Regions from separate parts of the Clostridiisalibacter paucivorans DSM 22131 genome, predicted to be linked through region 2. Evidence: riboswitches for the same ligand, from Rfam matches in the RefSeq annotation. Region 2 holds a riboswitch; the other holds the start of a gene.
The links. A riboswitch is a leader RNA that binds a small molecule or an ion and turns the genes downstream of it on or off. The one in region 2 is predicted to bind cobalamin.
Positions count from the first base shown of each region.

Region 1: another riboswitch for cobalamin. It lies ahead of Q326_RS0113075 (DUF58 domain-containing protein); the one in region 2 lies ahead of Q326_RS0107230 (DUF4430 domain-containing protein).

Region 1 covers NZ_JHVL01000056.1:12,297-17,380, reverse strand. The annotation lists gene Q326_RS0113080 (S-layer homology domain-containing protein) at 1-1,965, shown strand, start outside; cobalamin riboswitch at 2,116-2,307, shown strand; gene Q326_RS0113075 (DUF58 domain-containing protein) at 2,548-3,180, shown strand; gene Q326_RS0113070 (DUF2292 domain-containing protein) at 3,262-3,414, shown strand; gene Q326_RS0113065 (S-layer homology domain-containing protein) at 3,596-5,084, shown strand, end outside.
Region 2 covers NZ_JHVL01000017.1:55,518-60,601, reverse strand. The annotation lists gene Q326_RS0107235 (S-layer homology domain-containing protein) at 1-1,303, opposite strand, end outside; gene Q326_RS0107230 (DUF4430 domain-containing protein) at 1,337-2,287, opposite strand; cobalamin riboswitch at 2,422-2,631, opposite strand; gene Q326_RS0107225 (NifB/NifX family molybdenum-iron cluster-binding protein) at 2,698-3,054, opposite strand; gene Q326_RS0107220 (ATP-binding protein) at 3,069-3,941, opposite strand; gene Q326_RS0107215 (nucleotide-binding protein) at 3,938-4,762, opposite strand; gene Q326_RS0107210 (NifB/NifX family molybdenum-iron cluster-binding protein) at 4,776-5,084, opposite strand, start outside.

The sequences.
Region 1 (5,084 bases), on a different contig from region 2:
TCAGACACCTCCCTGGCTAAACTTAAGCTTAGCAAAGGTACTCTTTATCCATCATTTGATTCTGATATAAATGAATATACTTTGATTCTCCCATCAAATATTAAAAAGCTAAAGGTTACACCTACGGCATCAAATAGAAATTATTTGGTAAAGACCTTCTTAAATGATAGAGTTACTAGTAATAAAGAAGGAGTATCCTTTTATAAACGAACCCAGTATATACCTGTACGTTCGGGAGATTATATCAATATAGGAGTAGGAGAATATGCATGGCCGTCTATGAATAATCAAGAAACGGAGAAACGAAACTATACTGGAACATGGTACAGACTTAATATAATTACACCAGACAATGGAGCAGAACACCTTATATCACTAATAGATGAATTGCCATCAATAGGAAAAATCACACTTTTAGATGAAGATGAAATTAAAAGTATTAGAGATATTTTTGAAATACTATCTTCATCTGAGCAGTCCAAGGTAACAAATATTCAAAGGCTTGAAGATGTAGAAAATCGTATTATTTTCTTTAAGGAAATTGAAGCTGTTAAGGATTTGCTTAAAAAGATTCCAGTTACTTCTAGGGTAACCCTTAAAGATAAAGATAAAATTATGGAAGCAGATAAGGCATATAAGAAACTTACAGACAAACAAAAGCTATACATCACAGTAGGAGATGTTAAAAACTATAATGATGCAATAGATAAACTTAAAGAACTTGGAGCATTTGATTCAGGAAACGTGCCTTCAAAAATAAAAGGAAGTGAAGAAATACCTATAGAAGAAACCATTGCAGAAAACACAGTAGATATAAAAGCAGAAACTAAAATTAAAAATGGAATAGCTAATTCAAAAGTGACAACAGATCAGATAAAAGATATATTAAAAGAGATAGAGGACAGTGATATAACTAGCATTACAATCAATATGGCTAAGGGTAAAGAGATATCAAAAGCAAATATAGAAGTACCCAAAATTTCAGTAGATGAGATATCAAAGGAAAGACTTGATTTGAATCTAAAAACACCAATAGCTACCATATCAATACCTAATAAGGCATTAAAAGAAATATCAAAACAGGCAAAAGGAGAAGATATTAAAATAATAATAGATAAAATAAAAGAAGAAAAGCTCACACAACGGCAGAAATCTACAGTAAAAGAAGAAATAATATACAATATAAGTATAATGAGCAAAGAAGATAAGATATCATCATTTGGAGGAAAACAAATAACTATATCCCTACCATATAAACTGAAAGCGGGACAAAAGAAGGATAAAGTATCAGTATGGCATTTAAATGATAAAGGGGAACTGAAAAAAATAAAATCCAGATATAATGAAAAAACAGAGTTTGTAATATTTAAAACAGATCATTTATCATATTATATAGTAGGATATGACAATAGTATAAGTTTTATTGATGTAAAAGAAGATGATTGGTTCTATGAAAGTGTAATGTATGCTGTACAAAAAGGACTATTCACAGGAACTGGAGAGAAAACCTTCAGCCCAAACTTGACTATGACAAGAGGAATGCTTGTTACAGTCCTTTATAGACTTGATGGTTCACCATCCATAAATGGGTTAGGAAAATCTTTTATAGATGTCAAAGATGATCAATGGTATGCAGAGGCAATAAAGTGGACATTAGAAAGATCTATAGTAAAAGGTATAACTGATACGGAATTTAAGCCTGAAAATAATATTACAAGGGAACAGTTAGCTGTAATGTTATATAGATATGCAGAGATAAAGGGATTAAATACTGAAATAAAAGGAAATATGGAAATATTCACTGACAAAGAAAATATAAGTAACTGGGCAAGAGAAGCCATGACATGGGCTGTAGGCAGTGAATTAATGATAGGTAAAGAAGACAATAAACTTAACCCTTTAGCTAACGCCAGTAGAGCAGAGGTATCAACTATATTTAAGCGATTTATTGAAAATGTAAAATAAAGAATAGAATTATATATTAAATTTGAACAAATAGGTGTCTCGCAATAATCTAACAATTATTGTGGGACATTTCTTTGTAAAATTAATATTATCATAGTTTGGCATTACAAAGCTAAAATTTAATAATATTGACAATATTTATTGTAATGGTATAATCTAAAGTATAGTAGCTAATATAATCTAAAATAATATGATAATCAGGGAAAAAGGTGAGAAACCTTTACTGTAGTCGCAACTGTAAGCGGGGATGAATGCCATTATAGACCACTGTCATTATGATGGGAAGGTTTGGCTGTAAGATGATCCGTAAGTCAGGAGATCTGATATCATATTCTTCTATTATCCTCCGACTTAGAGGAAGGGAAGATATATTATAAATTTCTTGTGTTTAAAAGACAAACTTTTACTTAGGTGTATTATTTGTATGTATAAATAGTAGTTATTCCATTTTGTCTTTAAACCTATGGTATAGTATATCGAAAACCTTTTCCTGAGAGAAAAGGTTTTTTTATTTTGAAAAATCATGACAAAAAGTAAATAGAGACTTTCTAACATTTAAAGAATTGAAGAAGGTGAACCAGTTTGGGAAAGGGACAATCAGATATAAATATATTCATTGATATAAGTGCATCTATGGATTATGGTAATCCTAATAAATGGGATATAGCTAAATTGCTTGCACTGGAATTAGGATATACTGCTTTAAAACAGATGAATAAGCTTACTATATATGGGTTTAATCAAGATTTACAAATTCTTTGTCAATCTGTTCAAGGTATGGAATCTATTCATACAGTAGAACTTAAATTAGATTCTATAGATATATATGGTAAGACGGATTTCAATGCTATAGCACAGGTAAGGGATTATAAAAAGGGTATTACCTTTGTTATATCTGATTTATTTGGTAAAAATCTTGAAAATATTTTAGACAGTTTATCTGGAGATGACCAAGAAGTTGTAATAATTCAAGTATTAGCTCAAGAAGAAATAATCCCAGATTTTCTAGATGAATTTAAATCAATAAAAATGGAATCAGGATATGATAGATTAATAGATATGAATGACAGAGTAAAAAAAATATACACCGAAAAAATAGGAAACTTCATAGATGAACAAAAAAAGATTTGTAGCATTAAAAATATTAGATATGTGTTGATAACTAATGATATATCTCCTACAAAGATTATGGAAAAGGTATTGGTAGGAGTTTAATATACAAATTAGATGATTATATACTTTGTATATAACTATAAGGCTAGTTATTTTTAGAATAGCATAAGGGGGCTGAAGATAATGGCTATGCCACAAACAAAGCTTTATTTAAATGCTAAAGAAAGAAATCTCATTGAACTTATTAGAAAAACAGGATATGGAGAGTTAAAGATAGTAGTACAGAATAATATCCCTATAAGGGTAGAAGAAGTTAAAAAATCAATTAAATTGTAAAATGAAATCAAATGCTGACTAGAAAACTAGAGGCGTTTCTATTTAGATGGAGATATCTTATATCTTCATTTAAATGGGACGTCTTTTTTTATTTAACATAAGGGGGGATATTATGGTTTGTTTTATTTTTTAAAGTAAAGCGTTTAATCATTTTTATACATATTATTTGAGGGGGTCAAAGATGAAAAAGTACACTAAGATAGTATCAATATTATTAGTATTTACATTGCTGATGACATCTTTAGGAACAGGATTATTCAGTATATCAGTAGTAAGAGCAGAAAAATTAGAATCTGAATTTTGTTTGGATAAGACAGAAGTAACAACGGGAGAAACTGTGACAGAAAGTGTGTATCAATCTGGCTATAAAGGTAACAAAGAAGTTGAAACAGAAAAACCCATTAAATTGACAGTTGCACCTGACCAGACATTACAACAAAGAACCCAAAAGGTTATTGATGAATTAAAGGATTATTACAAGGATAAATCTAAATATGATTATTTAGAGGCATTAGCAGCAAATAGAGTAGAGATAGATAATACAATTATAAAAGACAAACTTGATATAAAAGAGCCAAACTTTGATACTGGATGGAATGGTTCCGAATCTGAAGATTATGCTAAAGCTATAATGGGATTAATAGCAGCAGGTCAAGATCCAAGAGATTATAATGGGAAAGATCTAGTTAGCTATTTAGCCAATGCTCAGACAGAAGAAGGTTATTTTTATCCCAGTGGATATTATTATCATGAAAGTGATGAAAAACAAGCTGATTATATTGCAAATTCAGTAATTGCATTAGATATGGCTGGGGCTTACTATAATAGTACTAATGCAGTTAGGGCATTAATGGATACGTTTTATATTGATGGGGATAGTGCATATGTAGTTTATTCATCATGGTCAAATAAACCTCATATTGAGAGAACTGCAATATCTCTCATAGCTCTTTCGAATTATGAAAATGAAGAAGGAGTGGCTAAATTACTTGAAAAAGGGAAAAATTATCTAAAACAACAGGCAAGTGAATGGAATGAAAAAACACAGTCAAATACAATCTCCTATACAATACAGGCATTAGTAGCAATGGGTGAAGATATAACAGCGGACAATTGGTTACAGAAAGATAAATATGGCAATAGTGTTTCCATGATAGAATCATTACTATCATATAAATTAGGAAATGAATTTAAAAATTCTATTAGTAGTAGTTATACTGATGATGAGGCAACTGTATTGGCATTTATTGCAAATATAGATGCTAATAAATATAATTCCACTTATGAAGAATTGAAGATAGAAGTTGGAGAACCTGTGAAAGTAGAGATATCGTCAGAAGATGATAAGAAAAAAGTAAAATCAGGGAAATCATTACAACTTAAGGCTAAGACTTATGATAACAACGGAAATTTTGTACCTAAACAAGAATTTGTTTGGAACTCTGATAATCTATCTGTTGTAGAAATAGATCCAAAAACAGGTTTAGTTAAGGGAATTGCACCTGGTACAGCTAATATTACAGTTCAAATAAAAGATTTTGATATTAAGGAAACAATAGCAATTGATGTTATACCAGTAGTCCCAAATAAAATAGAAGTATCTATAGATGATAATCTATCTGAAATAAAAGTAGGGGAAAAAGTTAAAATAAACGCTGTTGTATATGATG
Region 2 (5,084 bases):
ATTTCATTATATTGTATATAGCTTCAGCACATTGAGCCCTAGTCACTGGTGCACTAGGATTGAAATTGTCATATAATAAATCATTGTCTTTAGCTACCTTTACATATCCTTGATACCAACTACTGCCATCTACAGTTGATACTTCTGAATCCAATCCTTTAGCCCTTACCAGTATAGTTGCAACCTGTGCTCCTGTTATATTGTCATTGGGTGCGAATTTTCCCTTTGACATCCCCTTAATTAAGTCTTCCTTTACTGCTAAAGCAACTATATTATTAGCCCAATGTCCATTTAAATCTTTAAACTCTTTGGTTTTTGCTCCTATTTTGTGATCCATTCTCAAACCATAAATTAAAAACTTTGCAAACTCAGCCCTTTTTACATTATTATTGGGCTTAAATGTATTATCAAGATATCCAGAAACTACCCCCTTATTTATCAATGTCATTATTTCTTTGTATGCATAATTTTCTTTTTTTAAATCAGTAAACCTATTTTTATTATGTAACTGGGCAAATATGGAATATCCTTTCTGATAATCAGACATAGCCATAAGTCCATGCCATGTAGCCATATAATTACCCCTAGATATAGCCTTTATATGTTTAAATGATCCATCATCCATCCTATATTTCATAAGTCTGTCGTATAATGGTTCTTCCACATCTATTCCCAATTTGACTTTTGCCAATATATACCAAGCTATCGACTCACAATTTTCCCTTTTATCCAAATTGTTATTCATATATTCAATGGCCTGCTGTATTTCTTTATCATCTTTATCCAAACCTAATATATTTAATGCAATTATAGACATAGCCGTCATATCTAAATCTGACATATTATCTCCAGTATATATGGGGAATCCTCCATCAGTATTTTGGCTATTCTTTAGCCATTCCAATGCCTTCTCTTTATTGTAATCATCTTCTCCTGCCACATATAATGATATTACTCCCCAAACATGGGCATTAACTAAGTCATTTCCACTGCCATCAATAAAATCTGCAAATTTTCCATCCTCTTTTTGGACATTTAATATTTTTTTCACTTCTGACGATATGTCCTTATCCATAGGTATAGCGCCCAATATATATGCCTCATAATCTGTTGTTACCTTGCTATCTATTTTATCTAATTTAATATCTGAAACATCTTTCCCTATACTATAAAGGGACAATATCCCCCATTCTTCTAAATCACTATCTTTAACATAACTAACTGTATCCTCCATCTCTGCTCCAAAGGCAATACTTCCAAATATCATAATAATAGCTAAAAAAATTGAAATTAATCTCTTCATATAATCATCCCCTCGTATTTGTTATTTATCTCCTTATTTACGTGGCAAATTCTCCACACCTTTTTCTGTTACTATTGCTGAAAACATCCCCTTTATTTTTTCTGGATGCTGATGCATTATATTTATTGCCTTGGAAATCATTTTATTATCGTTCCCTGTTATTATCCAAAGGGTGTCACTGGAACCATAATTTTTTAAACTGGATGATATGGCTGCCCCCTTGTCATAGGATTTTACTGTATCACCTCTAAAATTCTTAATATCTATTTTATCCCCTTTTATATCATAGAAGAAACCGTTTGTTGTGCCCCCATCATAAAGATTTTCAATATATTTTATTTCATTTATATACTGATAATTACCTATCAATATAGTATGTACATTGTCATTGGATATATTTTCCCTATTGTTTTCATTTAATAATTCAGACTTTACTTCCACATTAACTGACTCTTTATTTATAAATTCCTCCAATTTCTTTACTTCCTCTTCATAGTCTTTTGTATAATAAATTTCTACTGGAAATATCTGATCTCCATGTCCATTTATAAAAAGTTTAGGATATGCTCCTATTATACTGGTCATATATGTCCTTATACTCCAATCATGATAATCCCAAATAATATTATCTCCATCTTTTACATAATAATCACCAGAGCCAATTTCTGAGAGTATACCATTTACATAATAAAACCAATCTGTCTTTTTCTTTTTAGTTAATCCTGTAAACTCTGATTTTATACCATTTATAGCGTTTACAAATCCTCCACCATATGCTGTCTCTACCTCTAAATTTTTCATGGTCAATTCTAAAACGCTCTCTTCCTCATAATCCAATTTCACTTCTTCATTATAAATCCCTTGATTGCCAAAATCCTTTGTCACAATCATATGTATATTGGTATCTACATCAGCTGTGTCCCCCACTGCACACCCTGTAATTAAAAGAGAAAACATCGTTATAATTATTAGTAACTTCTTCAATATCAACACCCCTTCTAAATTATAAAGCCCCTCTTTAGATTAGACTAAAGAAGGGCTTTTCAACATATTTATAATAAAAAATATACTAATGTATATCATTATAATATGTCTTCCCCTTTCTCTAAGTCGAAGAAACTAAGAAGAATATAGTGACAGGTTTTCTGGCTCCCAGATCATCTTAAGACTACACCTTCCCACAAGACTATTGCAGTGGCATAAATTAGTCATCATCACTGGTTACAGCTGCGACTACAGCAAGGGATATTCACCCTTTTCCCTATGTCTCTATATTTTTTAATTTTTATACTTCACAACTCTATTATATCACCATATAGATTGCTGTCAATAATGGGGATTTTACTCAAAAAAAGAGACCATTGCTAAAAATTGGCCTCTTTAAAAATTTTATTTTAATCTTCACAATGTCCTTCGTGCATATGCTCTGTACATACACTACCTGTCGATTTTAATTCCCCATTTATAAATGATTCAACTATATTGTCACAATTACCATTTGCCCCTACTACTACATCTATTCCATGTTCATAAAACAAGTCTTGAGCTGTCTCTCCCATTCCACCTGAAATTATAACATTTGCCCCTTTTTCCTTTAAAAAAACAGGCAAAAAACCCGGTCTATGTCCAGGATTTTCTATAAAGCTAGTGTTCATCACTTTATTATCTTCCACATCATACATAGCAAATCCTTTACAATGTCCAAAATGTCCACTTACCATCTTTCCATCTGATGCAATAGCTATTTTCATATTCATACACTCCTTTATTTAATATTTTTATATTCATATTTATTAACTAACTCCTTAACCTTATTCCACATATTTCTAATGGCATAATTGGCCTTACTATCTTCATAATATACTATGGGTTTTAGTTCGTTTATAGACCTTATTATAGTCTCATCATAGGGTATTTTACCCACTACTGTTATTCCATTATCAGTACAATAATTTTCTATATCCATTGTTATATCTTCATTTATATCGTATTTATTTATACACACATATTGAGGTATTCCAAAATGCTCACACAATTTGTGTACCCTTATAAAATCATCCATGCCAGATTTTGTAGGTTCTGTTACTATTATTGCAGCATCATTTGCCGTTATAGATGCTATTACTGCACATCCCACACCGGGGGAACCATCTACAATAGTAAATTTAGAACCCCTTTGATATAACTCTGCATTCTTCCTTAACTCAGTTATGAGTTTTCCAGAGCCGTCACTGCCCACATCCATTTTTGCCCTCGATATAATACCATTGGGTATTTTTGTTATAAAAGTATCTGCAGTCTTCTGAGGTACCATAGTTATAGCCTTCTGTGGACAAACTAATTCACATGCTCCACATCCCTCGCATTTCATATCATTAACTAGACCTTTATCAATGGCATCATATCTACATACATTGTTACATTTACCACATTTATTACATAGATCTTTATCTACTACTGCTAACTCACTTCCATAAAATTGTCCCTTTTTTATATCTTCTCCTTCATAATAAAGATACATATTGGGAGCATCTACGTCACAGTCAACCATTACAGGGTGTTCTTCTATGGCACCTATAGATACTGCAACAGTGGTCTTTCCTGTACCACCCTTTCCACTTATTACAGCTATTCTCATAATAACACCCCTTTCATGGTCTCAGAAATATTTATAAATGCCTCTTTATATTCTGGCATGTCTATTAGCATATTCCCTCTAGAATATTCCTCAGCAGCCTCTTTTTTATAGGGTACATATCCCAATACCTTTATACCTTCTTTATCTATATAATCATCTAATATATGGTTCTCTTTATCATATTTATTGATAATTAAACCAAAGGGCATATTCATTCCCTTTACTAATTCCACTGCCATCTTAAGATCATGTAGACCAAATGCTGTAGGTTCAGTCACCAATATGGCACCATCGGCATAATTCAAAGTATTTACCACATTACAGGAGGTACCTGGTGGACTATCTAGAAAATTTATTCCATTGGGCAATTCATGTAATAATTGTTTTAATATAGGCACTGCCATGGGCTCACCTATATCTAAAAGCCCCCTCTTACATACCATTCCATTCTTATTTCCCTCTTCTATTATTCCTATAGATCGTTCACCGTAGCTTAATGCCCCCGTAGGACATACTATCTCACATGCTCCACAGCTATGACAAAGCTTTTCAAAAACTATTATATTATTTTTAGTTTTTGCCAAAGCATTAAATCTACAAGCCTTTACACATGCCCCACACATTGTGCATTTGCTCTTATCTATTATCGGCATTTCAACTTTTACTTCTCTTTTTTTTATATCCTCTGGATTAAGAAATAAAAATCCATTAGGTTCCTCCACATCACAGTCAATATAATTAGCTCCCAAAATAACAGCCAAGTTAGTTGATATTGTAGTCTTCCCTGTTCCACCTTTTCCACTCAGTACTGAAATATTCATCAGTTTTCCTCCTTTATGCACCACCATGATGAGCAGGGCCAGCTTCCGTTATCTCTTCTAATTTATTCTCTTCAAATCTTTTTATAAGCAATTCACAGGGGATATTATCTCCTCTATAAACCTTTATATTTGAATCTTTCATTAAATTATATGCATTGGGACCCATATTCTTAGTTATAACAGCATCAATTTCTTCATCTATTAATTGCTGTGCAGCAGATATCCCTGCTCCACCACCAGCACTTTTCCCCTTATTATCTAATACCTTTAAATCATTGGTATCAGTATTATGTACAAGAAAATATGTACACCTTCCAAATCT